Linked DNA regions of Lactiplantibacillus plantarum. The protein of the gene in region 2 binds, or shares a complex with, the protein of the main gene of each other region. Links are inferred from orthologs where the notes say so. Each region holds a gene or a part of one and is shown on either strand. Other genes may lie near its edges. The genes, in order: E5260_RS14325, E5260_RS05595 and E5260_RS12890.

The links.
Region 1: the proteins of E5260_RS05595 (region 2) and E5260_RS14325 are in contact, whole or in part, in an NMR structure (PDB 1J6T), measured with the Escherichia coli proteins. The link is inferred for Lactiplantibacillus plantarum from one-to-one orthologs.
Region 3: the proteins of E5260_RS05595 (region 2) and E5260_RS12890 are in contact, whole or in part, in an NMR structure (PDB 1VRC), measured with the Escherichia coli proteins. The link is inferred for Lactiplantibacillus plantarum from one-to-one orthologs.

Annotation. Positions count from the first base shown.
Region 1 is NZ_CP039121.1:3,029,913-3,032,944, reverse strand. What follows is about bases 49-2,918. They hold E5260_RS14325 (PTS mannitol-specific transporter subunit IIBC), read left to right. Parts: upstream 49-499; coding sequence 500-2,338; downstream 2,339-2,918. Other genes in these bases: E5260_RS14320 (BglG family transcription antiterminator), read left to right, coding at 2,375-2,918; E5260_RS14330 (C69 family dipeptidase), read right to left, coding at 49-138. Also shown: more of E5260_RS14330, read right to left, coding at 1-48; more of E5260_RS14320, read left to right, coding at 2,919-3,032. UniProt on the Escherichia coli protein: The phosphoenolpyruvate-dependent sugar phosphotransferase system (sugar PTS), a major carbohydrate active transport system, catalyzes the phosphorylation of incoming sugar substrates concomitantly with their translocation across the cell membrane.
Region 2 is NZ_CP039121.1:1,220,108-1,223,068, reverse strand. Bases 163-2,961 are described here. They hold E5260_RS05595 (phosphocarrier protein HPr), read right to left. Parts: upstream 1,796-2,961; coding sequence 1,529-1,795; downstream 163-1,528. Other genes in these bases: E5260_RS05585 (ATP-dependent Clp protease ATP-binding subunit), read left to right, coding at 2,625-2,961; E5260_RS05590 (hypothetical protein), read right to left, coding at 1,945-2,142; ptsP (phosphoenolpyruvate--protein phosphotransferase), read right to left, coding at 163-1,529. Outside these bases: more of ptsP, read right to left, coding at 1-162.
Region 3 is NZ_CP039121.1:2,728,716-2,731,868, reverse strand. Bases 163-3,153 are described here. They hold E5260_RS12890 (mannose/fructose/sorbose PTS transporter subunit IIA), read left to right. Parts: upstream 163-1,166; coding sequence 1,167-2,141; downstream 2,142-3,153. Other genes in these bases: E5260_RS12880 (PTS system mannose/fructose/sorbose family transporter subunit IID), read left to right, coding at 3,002-3,153; E5260_RS12885 (PTS mannose/fructose/sorbose transporter subunit IIC), read left to right, coding at 2,177-2,983; E5260_RS12895 (C39 family peptidase), read left to right, coding at 163-876. Outside these bases: more of E5260_RS12895, read left to right, coding at 22-162. UniProt on the Escherichia coli protein: The phosphoenolpyruvate-dependent sugar phosphotransferase system (sugar PTS), a major carbohydrate active transport system, catalyzes the phosphorylation of incoming sugar substrates concomitantly with their translocation across the cell membrane.

The DNA.
Region 1 (3,032 bases), 1.8 Mb from region 2 along the record:
GTCGTGGGCTTCGTGCACAATAAACTTAATCGGATTAATTGGGCCGTAGCCATCTTCGTTGCGGGCAACGATGGTCGAACCATCCATGCTAGCAGCTTTCCCAACCAATATTTCGGTACAATCAGTATCTTTTTTCATTACATAGGTCACTCCTTAGTTAATTATAAGTATAGGAGCTTGCGAGGGGATTTCAACGTTAAATCGTATTCGTAATCATTTAAATAATAAAATGATGAGAGAATTGCCAGGTGTTTTCTGCATAAAATGTTGAATTTAATTGTGAAAATGAAATCATAGCTGACGAAACAAGTTTAATTAGTCTGCTGGTATTGCCGATATAAAAGTGTTTATCGATACTGTGCCAAATTTTAACTTTGTGAATTAGTGAGTTTAATTGTGGCACAGTTTCCTGTGCCACGGGTCTAACTAGAAGTTCTTGAAACCGCTTACCACGATGGATATGATTAAGTTGTTAAGAAAAAGGAAGGAGCTTTACCTAATGAGTGAAAATGTAAATACGAATGCAACCCAAAGCGCTCCTGTTGCGAAAAAGAAACTGGGCGTTAAGGCACGCGTTCAAAAATTTGGGAGTGCACTAAGTAATATGGTTATGCCGAACATCGGCGCCTTCATTGCTTGGGGCTTAATTACCGCCATCTTTATGGCTGGTGGTTGGTGGCCTAATGCTGGATTAGCTAAGATGATTCAACCAATGGTCCATTATTTATTGCCATTATTGATAGCGTTTACTGGTGGGACTTTGTTTGCCGGTCATCGTGGTGGGGTCGTTGGTGCGATTGCCACTATGGGGGTCATCGTTGGTTCTTCAATCCCAATGTTTATCGGTGCCATGATTATGGGGCCTTTAGGCGGTTGGTGCATTAAGAAGTGGGATGACGCCATTTCCGATAAGATTAAGAGCGGGTTTGAAATGTTGGTTAACAACTTCTCCGCTGGGATTATCGGGATGTTACTAGCAATCCTGGGTTACTTTGCAATCGGCCCATTGGTTGCTGGTGCAAGTGCTGCTATGGCTGCCGGTGTTGACTGGATCATTAAGATGAAGCTATTGCCATTAGCCAACGTCTTCATTGAACCAGCCAAGATTTTATTCTTAAACAATGCGATTAACCAAGGTATCTTAACACCGCTTGGGATTCAGGCTGCATCTAGTGCGGGTAAGTCAATTCTGTTCTTGCTAGAACCAGATCCAGGTCCAGGTCTTGGGGTCTTATTAGCCTTTGCCTTGTTTGGTAAAGGGACTGCTAAGGCTTCTGCACCCAGTGCGATTATTATTCATTTTCTTGGTGGGATTCATGAAATTTATTTCCCATACGTATTAATGAAGCCAGCATTGTTCCTAGCTGTTATCGCTGGTGGGGTTACTGGGACAGCCACATTCAGTTTACTAAACGTTGGTTTACGTTCAACACCTTCACCTGGTTCCATTATTTCATTACTATTAATGTCACCAAAGAGTATTTCTAACTACATTGGTTTAATTATCGGGGTAACGTTAGCAACCTTAGCATCATTTATCGTTGCCGCAATTGTCTTGAAACGTGACAAGTCGACCGGTGATGATGACTTAGCCGCTGCTCAAGGTAAAATGAGCGACATGAAGAGTGGCAATGCTGAAGCTGCTAGTGCGACTGACGCTGAACCAGCTGATGTGATTGCTTCATACAAAGATGTTGACCATATTATTTTTGCCTGTGATGCCGGAATGGGATCATCCGCAATGGGGGCTTCCTTATTACGGGATAAAGTCAAGAAGGCTGGCATTAGCATGTCCGTCACCAACACGGCGATTAGCAATTTGAAAGACGAACCTGGTTTATTAGTGATTACGCAAAACGAATTAGCTGATCGGGCGGCTCAAAAAGCACCACACGCCTTACGGTTAGCCGTTGACAACTTCTTGAGTAGTCCAAAGTATGACCAAGTTGTGGTTAACTTAAAGGCTCGTGATCAAGTTAGCGATGCTGCACCTGCATCCGCAGCACCACAAGCAACGACGGCTGCACCCGACGACCTACCAGCTAACTTAGATTTGAGTGTTGTTGATGAAATTGTCTTTGTTCACCACGATGGTCATTTAGGAACAGCCACAATGGCAACGTCCTTGATGAAGGATCGGGTCAAGAAAGCCAACAAGCATGTGAGTGTTAAGAACTTAGGAATTGACGAATTGGCTGATAATAATAGTTTATTAGTTGTTTCAAGTGCAGAAGCAGCTAAAAACTTAAAGACCCGTTACACGCAGGTCCAAGTATTAATTACTGACGATCTATTGAGTTCACCTAAATATGATAAGATGGTATCAGAATTGAAATAAAATGATATTATTACCATTATCGTATGAGGTGGCATCATGGTTAAGTTTACACAACGTCAAGATGAGTTGCTACAGCTGCTACTAGCGAATCCCGCCGGCCTTTCAATGAGTCAGATTGAAACCGGTCTCAATAGTAGTCGCCGAACAATTTATCGCGAGTTCAGTAATTTGGAATTGGTATTAGCCAATGCTGATTTGAAAATTGTTAATGAGAAGCATCACTTTCAACTAAGTGGATCGCAGACGGCCCTGGCCAAGTTTCAAAGCCAATTGACAGCAGAGCGGAAGATTGCACCGGCGTTTGACTCACAAACGCGGCAAAACGCCCTAGCTTGTCGGTTACTGATGACGGGCCATTCCGTAAAATTAAAAGAACTTGCGCTTGACTTTGATGTGAGCGTTGCAACGATTTCAAACGATTTGACGGCATTAGCAACACCATTCGCTGACTACGACTTATCAATTGAACGGTTGAAGTCCCGGGGGATTCAGGTGGCTGGGACTGAGGGTAGTATTCGCAATCTGTTTGCCACCATTTTGAATAATGAAATCAACGACTACGAGTTTTTTAAAACAATCGGGAAGTTGAACCAAGGCTTAGCAATATCAGCAAGTGATGAGCAATCGTATTTTTTGAACTTACTGGACGCCCAAACGTTGATTATCTGTTATCAAGCAGTGCGAAGTTTGAAGA
Region 2 (2,961 bases):
CCAGCAACTTCACCACACATACCCGTGAAGCGGCCGTTCGCGTGAGCAGCGTCAATAACATGCTTGATCAAACGCAACAACGATGGGTTGTATGGTTGATACAAGTATGACACTTGTTCGTTACCACGATCAGCAGCAAATGAGTATTGAATCAAGTCGTTAGTCCCAATACTAAAGAAGTCGACTTCCTTAGCAAACTGGTCAGCTAAAATAGCTGCCGCTGGGATTTCAATCATGATACCAAGCTTGATGTCGTCAGCAACAGGCGTACCAGCTGCAACCAACTTGGCTTTTTCTTCCTCAAAGATAGCTTTGGCTTTACGGAATTCGTCAAGCGTTGCAATCATTGGGAACATAATCCGTAATTGACCGTAATGTGACGCACGTAATAACGCACGTAACTGGGTCCGGAAGATGTCATCACGATCGAGGGAAATCCGAATAGCCCGATAACCCAAGAATGGGTTCATTTCATCAGGTAATGGCAAGTAAGGTAATTCCTTGTCACCACCGATATCCATGGTCCGAACAATAACGGGTTTGCCGTTCATCCCTTCGACAACCTTCTTGTAAGCTTCGAATTGGGTATCTTCGTCAGGTAATTCTGAACTGTTCATGTACAAGAATTCTGAACGGAATAATCCAATGGCTTCAGAGCCAGCATCCAAAACCCCATCCATATCGTCAGGTGTCCCGATGTTAGAAGCTAATTCAAAGTGCTTGCCGTCCTTAGAAACGGTGGCCTCGTTCTTCAACTTAGCCCATTCAGCCTTTTGCGCAACAAAGTCTTTAGCCTTTTGTTGGTAATCAGCAACTTCAGCATCCGTTGGGGCTACTAAAGCGTCACCGTTGATACCATCCAAGACGACCGTATCGCCTTCTTTGATATCAGTCGTGGCAGATTCAGATCCAACGACCGCTGGAATTTCAAGCGTCCGTGACATGATGGCTGAATGACTAGTCCGACCACCAATGTCAGTAATGAAGCCCTTAACATACTTACGATCAAGTTGAGCTGTATCACTAGGTGTTAAATCGTGGGCAACCACGATTACTTCGGAGTCAATTAAAGCTGGACTTGGTAAGGTTACCCCTAACAAGTGGCTTAAGACCCGCTTCGTTACGTCGCGAATATCACCGGCTCGTTCTTGCATATATGCATTATCCGTCATCGCTTCAAACATTGAAATGAAAGTATCAGTAACTTCCTTCAAAGCTTCTTCAGCATTGACTTTATCATCCTTGATTTTACCTTCAATTTGTCCGAGCATTTCTGGGTCAGACAAAATGGTGATATGAGCTTCAAAAACTTCTGCTTCTTCTTCACCCAAGTTTTCAACCGCTTTGTCTTTAATGACCTTTAGTTCAGCCTTGGAAGCATCGAAAGCGTCATGTAACCGTGCAACTTCAGTATCCGTATCGGAAACTGTTGTCTTTTCGAATGATAAATCTGGATCAACTAGCATATAGGCCTTAGCAATTGCAACACCATCACTGGCCGCAATTCCTTTTAGTACCTTTTCAGCCATTATTCAGATAATCCTTCTTTCTTCATCGTTTCAGTTAAAGCTGCGATAGCGTCGGCTTCGTCGGCACCTTCAGCAGAAATGGTAACGTCAGCGTCTTTACCAACACCGAGTGACATAACACCCATGATGGACTTTAAGTTAACGGACTTGTCTTGGTATTGCAACGTAATTTCTGAGTTGAACTTACTTGCTGATTGTACCAATAAAGTTGCGGGACGTGCGTGGATACCAGTGTCTGCGATAACGTGAAATTCTTTCTTTTCCATAACTATTCGATCTCCTTCAAGATAAATAAATTTAAAATTGGTTCCGAGTCAATTCGAGTTGCCGCCAACACGTATACTCAAGAGCCCTTAATAATGATGATAGCAATTATCCAATTAAAATACAAGCCCTTTCATTCAAGCTAGGCCTATTAATTGGTTGTCTTACCATCCTTCTCGAAATGGTAAACAATGCGGCCATCTAAGTCCGCCGTACCAATGACTCGTTTACGATACTCATACTTCATATAGGCGTCGTGAAAAGCCATAAATTCATCCGGCGTTACGGTAAAACTGTCGCGTTCGCCATGACGCAACGCTTCCATTAACTGGGTATAATCCGTTGCCAAACAATTACCGCCTCCTCAAAGTTAGGTTGACACATTACTGCATCATTATTCTGATATTTACGAACAAAGTTCTCCGCCGCTCACTGGCTGTTGACGGTCACCAATGAAAAACGATGCGCTGCAAACATCAAAACTGGTCAGGCTCGATACATGCAAAAAAACCGCTTTGTACTATAATATAGACAGACAGTTACATCATCACTTATCCTAACCAGATAATTAATATACAACGAATCCGGTTACATGACAAGCTATGAGTTGCGACTATCCAGACTATTCAGAAATAATTGAATCAATCAACCATTGCGAATTATCCCGGCCGCACGTCCAGTTTTGACCCTGAGGCTTTTCACTTGCAACAGTCCGTAAATTCGCTATACTAATAGTCAAAGGTCAACAAAGGTCAAAGAGCCGATGAACCTTTAACTATGATCCTAATCGATTTAGTTATATTTCTGATGCGAAAGGTGTGTGACAGCATAATGCTTTGTGACAATTGCCATAAGAACGAAGCGACGATCCATTTATATACGAGCGTCAACGGTCAGCGGCGACAAATCAACCTTTGTCAAAATTGCTATCAACTGCTAAAGAATCAGGAACAGCAACCAAATAACGGAGTTGGAGGTGCTGATATGGCACAAGATCCATTCGGTTTTGGTGGTCTTGACGACATTTTCCGTGCAATGCAGGGTGGCGTTGATCCTAATAACGCTTACCGGCAACAACAGACCCCACCGACCCAGCCAGCTGGTCCTAATGGCGGCAATCGTCGTGGCAATAACAACGGCGGTGGCCTCCTTGGCCAATACGGCTTCA
Region 3 (3,153 bases), 1.5 Mb from region 2 along the record:
AGAGAAGGCGAGGACCAGGCATTGATTAGAATGAGTAGATGGTGGTGGCGTATCTTGGTGGGCGGCTTGCTGGTTAGTGGCGTGGTTTACCCCGCACAAGCGGCCGTAACGACTTATCCGATTACAGGGATTCAGGTGGTGCAGCCGCGGGTCTATCAGACGAATAGTCAGAACGGTGTCGGTTACCATTTAACCGTCGTGCGTCATCAGCGTGCCCAATTGCGTGTTAATTTACATTTAAAGTATCACCAGCATACACAGTGGACGCGTACTGAGCAAGCTGATATTTATCGCAACGGGCATTACCAACGCTTCTACTATGTGCATAATGGTCATCAGCAGAGCGGCTGGATAGCTGCTAATCAGCTAAAACCCGCCAGTACGGCGTCGGTTCAACTGCGGGTACCACTGATTGACCAGCTACCGGAGTTGCCAACGGGGTGTGAGATGACAGCGACTACCATGATGCTGCAGTATGCCGGCGTTAATATTAATAAGGAACAGTTTGCCAGCCACGTGCCGCGCAGTTCGAATCCTAACACTGGCTTTGTTGGCGATCCTGCTTCGGCCTATGGTATTGGTCTCTACATCTACCCCCAAGGCTTGTTACCAACGATCCGCCACTATCTGCCGTCCGCTGTAGATCTCAGTGGGGTGGGCCTGCAACGAATTAAAGTGCAGCTCGCTAAACGTCATCCGGTAGTCGCTTGGGTTCAGGGACTCGATGGTTTTGCGAGTCATACAGTGACGCTCACTGGATATACAGCGGCAACTATTAGGTACAATGATCCTTGGCGTGGTCAATCCGGACAGATGGATAACCAAGCGTTTGAGACGATGTGGCAATTAAATGGTCGTCGGGCACTGAGCTATTAAGAAATTGATACCATAGTTAACATTAGTTACTGTTTCATAATTTTATATTAAAAATACGCTATTTGACACACAAAATAATCGTTTTTAATACTGTATCGCACTAGTGTATCAACTTCTAGCCTGAAATAAGGGCTTTTAGCTTTAGTGTATTTTGGCACGGAATTTGCATATATATAAGTGAGTGCGAAAAAGATTGCGCTTACAGTATCAAAAACATAAATAGTTACAGGCAATTTAGATATTATTTATTCGTTTTATATGACTGTAACGAAAAAATAGGAGGTACAAAGATGGTAAGCATTATCATTGCTAGTCACGGCGAATTCGCTAAAGGCATCTATCAATCTGGATCAATGATTTTCGGCGAACAAGAAAACGTTCAAGCCGTTACGTTGATGCCTAGCGAAGGCCCTGACGACATCAAGGCTAAGTTGGAAAAAGCCATTGCTTCATTCGACGATCAAGAGCAAGTCTTATTCTTAGTCGACCTTTGGGGCGGTACACCATTCAATCAAGTTAACGGCTTGTTTGAAGCACACAAGGACAAATGGGCAATCGTTGCCGGTTTGAACTTGCCAATGTTAATTGAAGCGTATGCTTCACGACTTTCAATGGATTCGGCACACGAAATTGCCACGCATATCATTGAAACTGCTAAGGATGGCGTAAAGGTTCGTCCTGAAGCATTAGCACCTAAGGAAGAAAAGGCTGCTGCCGCTGCAACGACCAACAATAACGCTGGCCGGCCAGGGAAGTTGGAATATGGGTTAGCACGGATTGACTCGCGACTCTTGCATGGACAAGTTGCTACTGCTTGGAGTAAGACAGTTAACCCAACTCGGATCATTGTTGCGTCTGATAACGTTGCTAAAGACGAACTGCGGACTAACATGATCAAGCAAGCAGCGCCATCTGGTGTCAAAGCGCACGTTATTCCAATTGCTCAAATGATTAAGATTGCTAAAGATGACAAGCACTTTGGTGGTCAAAAGGCGTTGGTCTTATTCGAAACACCACAAGATGCATTACGTGCAATCGAGGGTGGTGTGCCAATTAAGACATTGAATATTGGTTCGATGGCTCATTCGGCTGGTAAAGTTCAACCAAACAAGGTTTTGGCATTTGATCAAGATGATATCGACACTTACCGTAAACTTGAAAAAGACGGCATCGAATTTGATGTTCGGAAGGTTCCAAGTGATGGTAAAGAAAATATGGATAACATTTTGAACAAAGCTGAAAATATGTTGAAGGAACAAAAGTAGTTCCAAGAATATCAGAAAAGATGGAGGATTAAATCATGAATTTGAACGTAATTCAAGTGATTTTAGTCGTACTTGTATCATTTTTAGCTGGTATGGAAGGTATTTTGGATGAATTCCACTTCCATCAACCAGTTGTTGCATGTACCCTAATCGGATTAGTAACCGGACAATTAGTCCCATGTATTATCTTAGGTGGGAGTTTACAAATGATTGCCTTAGGTTGGGCCAACATTGGTGCCGCCGTTGCACCTGATGCTGCGTTAGCATCAATTGCATCTGCAATTATTTTAGTTTTAGGTGGTCAAGGCCGTGCCGGAGTTACTTCAGCTATTGCGATTGCCGTTCCTTTAGCCGTTGCTGGGTTACTCTTAACGATCATCGCTCGTACGTTAGCAACTGGGATTGTCCACATCATGGACCGTGCCGCTGAAGAAGGTAGTTTTAGTAAAATTGACTTCTGGCAATGGGTTGCGATCTGCATGCAAGGACTTCGTATTGCGATTCCAGCCGCTTTGATTTTGGCCGTTGGTGCTACGCCAGTGAAGGCAATGTTAAACGCTATGCCTAGCTGGTTAACTGATGGTTTATCAATCGGTGGTGGTATGGTTGTTGCCGTTGGTTATGCAATGGTTATCAACATGATGGCTTCTCGTGAAGTTTGGCCATTCTTTGCTTTAGGTTTTGTTTTAGCTGCGATCAGTGAAATTACTTTGATTGGTTTAGGTGCAATTGGTATTTCCTTAGCCTTAATGTACTTGGCACTTTCAAAGCAAGGTAACTCTGGCAATGGTGGTGGCTCCAACACGGGTGATCCGGTTGGCGACATTATCGACAAGTATTAGAGAAGGAGGCAAACTGAGATGTCTGAAACTACAAATATTACTAAAAAAGTTACATTAAGTAAAAGTGATCGTCTGCATGTTTGGTGGCGTTCAACGTTCCTCCAAGGTTCATGGAACTACGAACGTATGCAAAACGGTGGTTGGGCTTATTCTTTAATTCCAGCAATCAA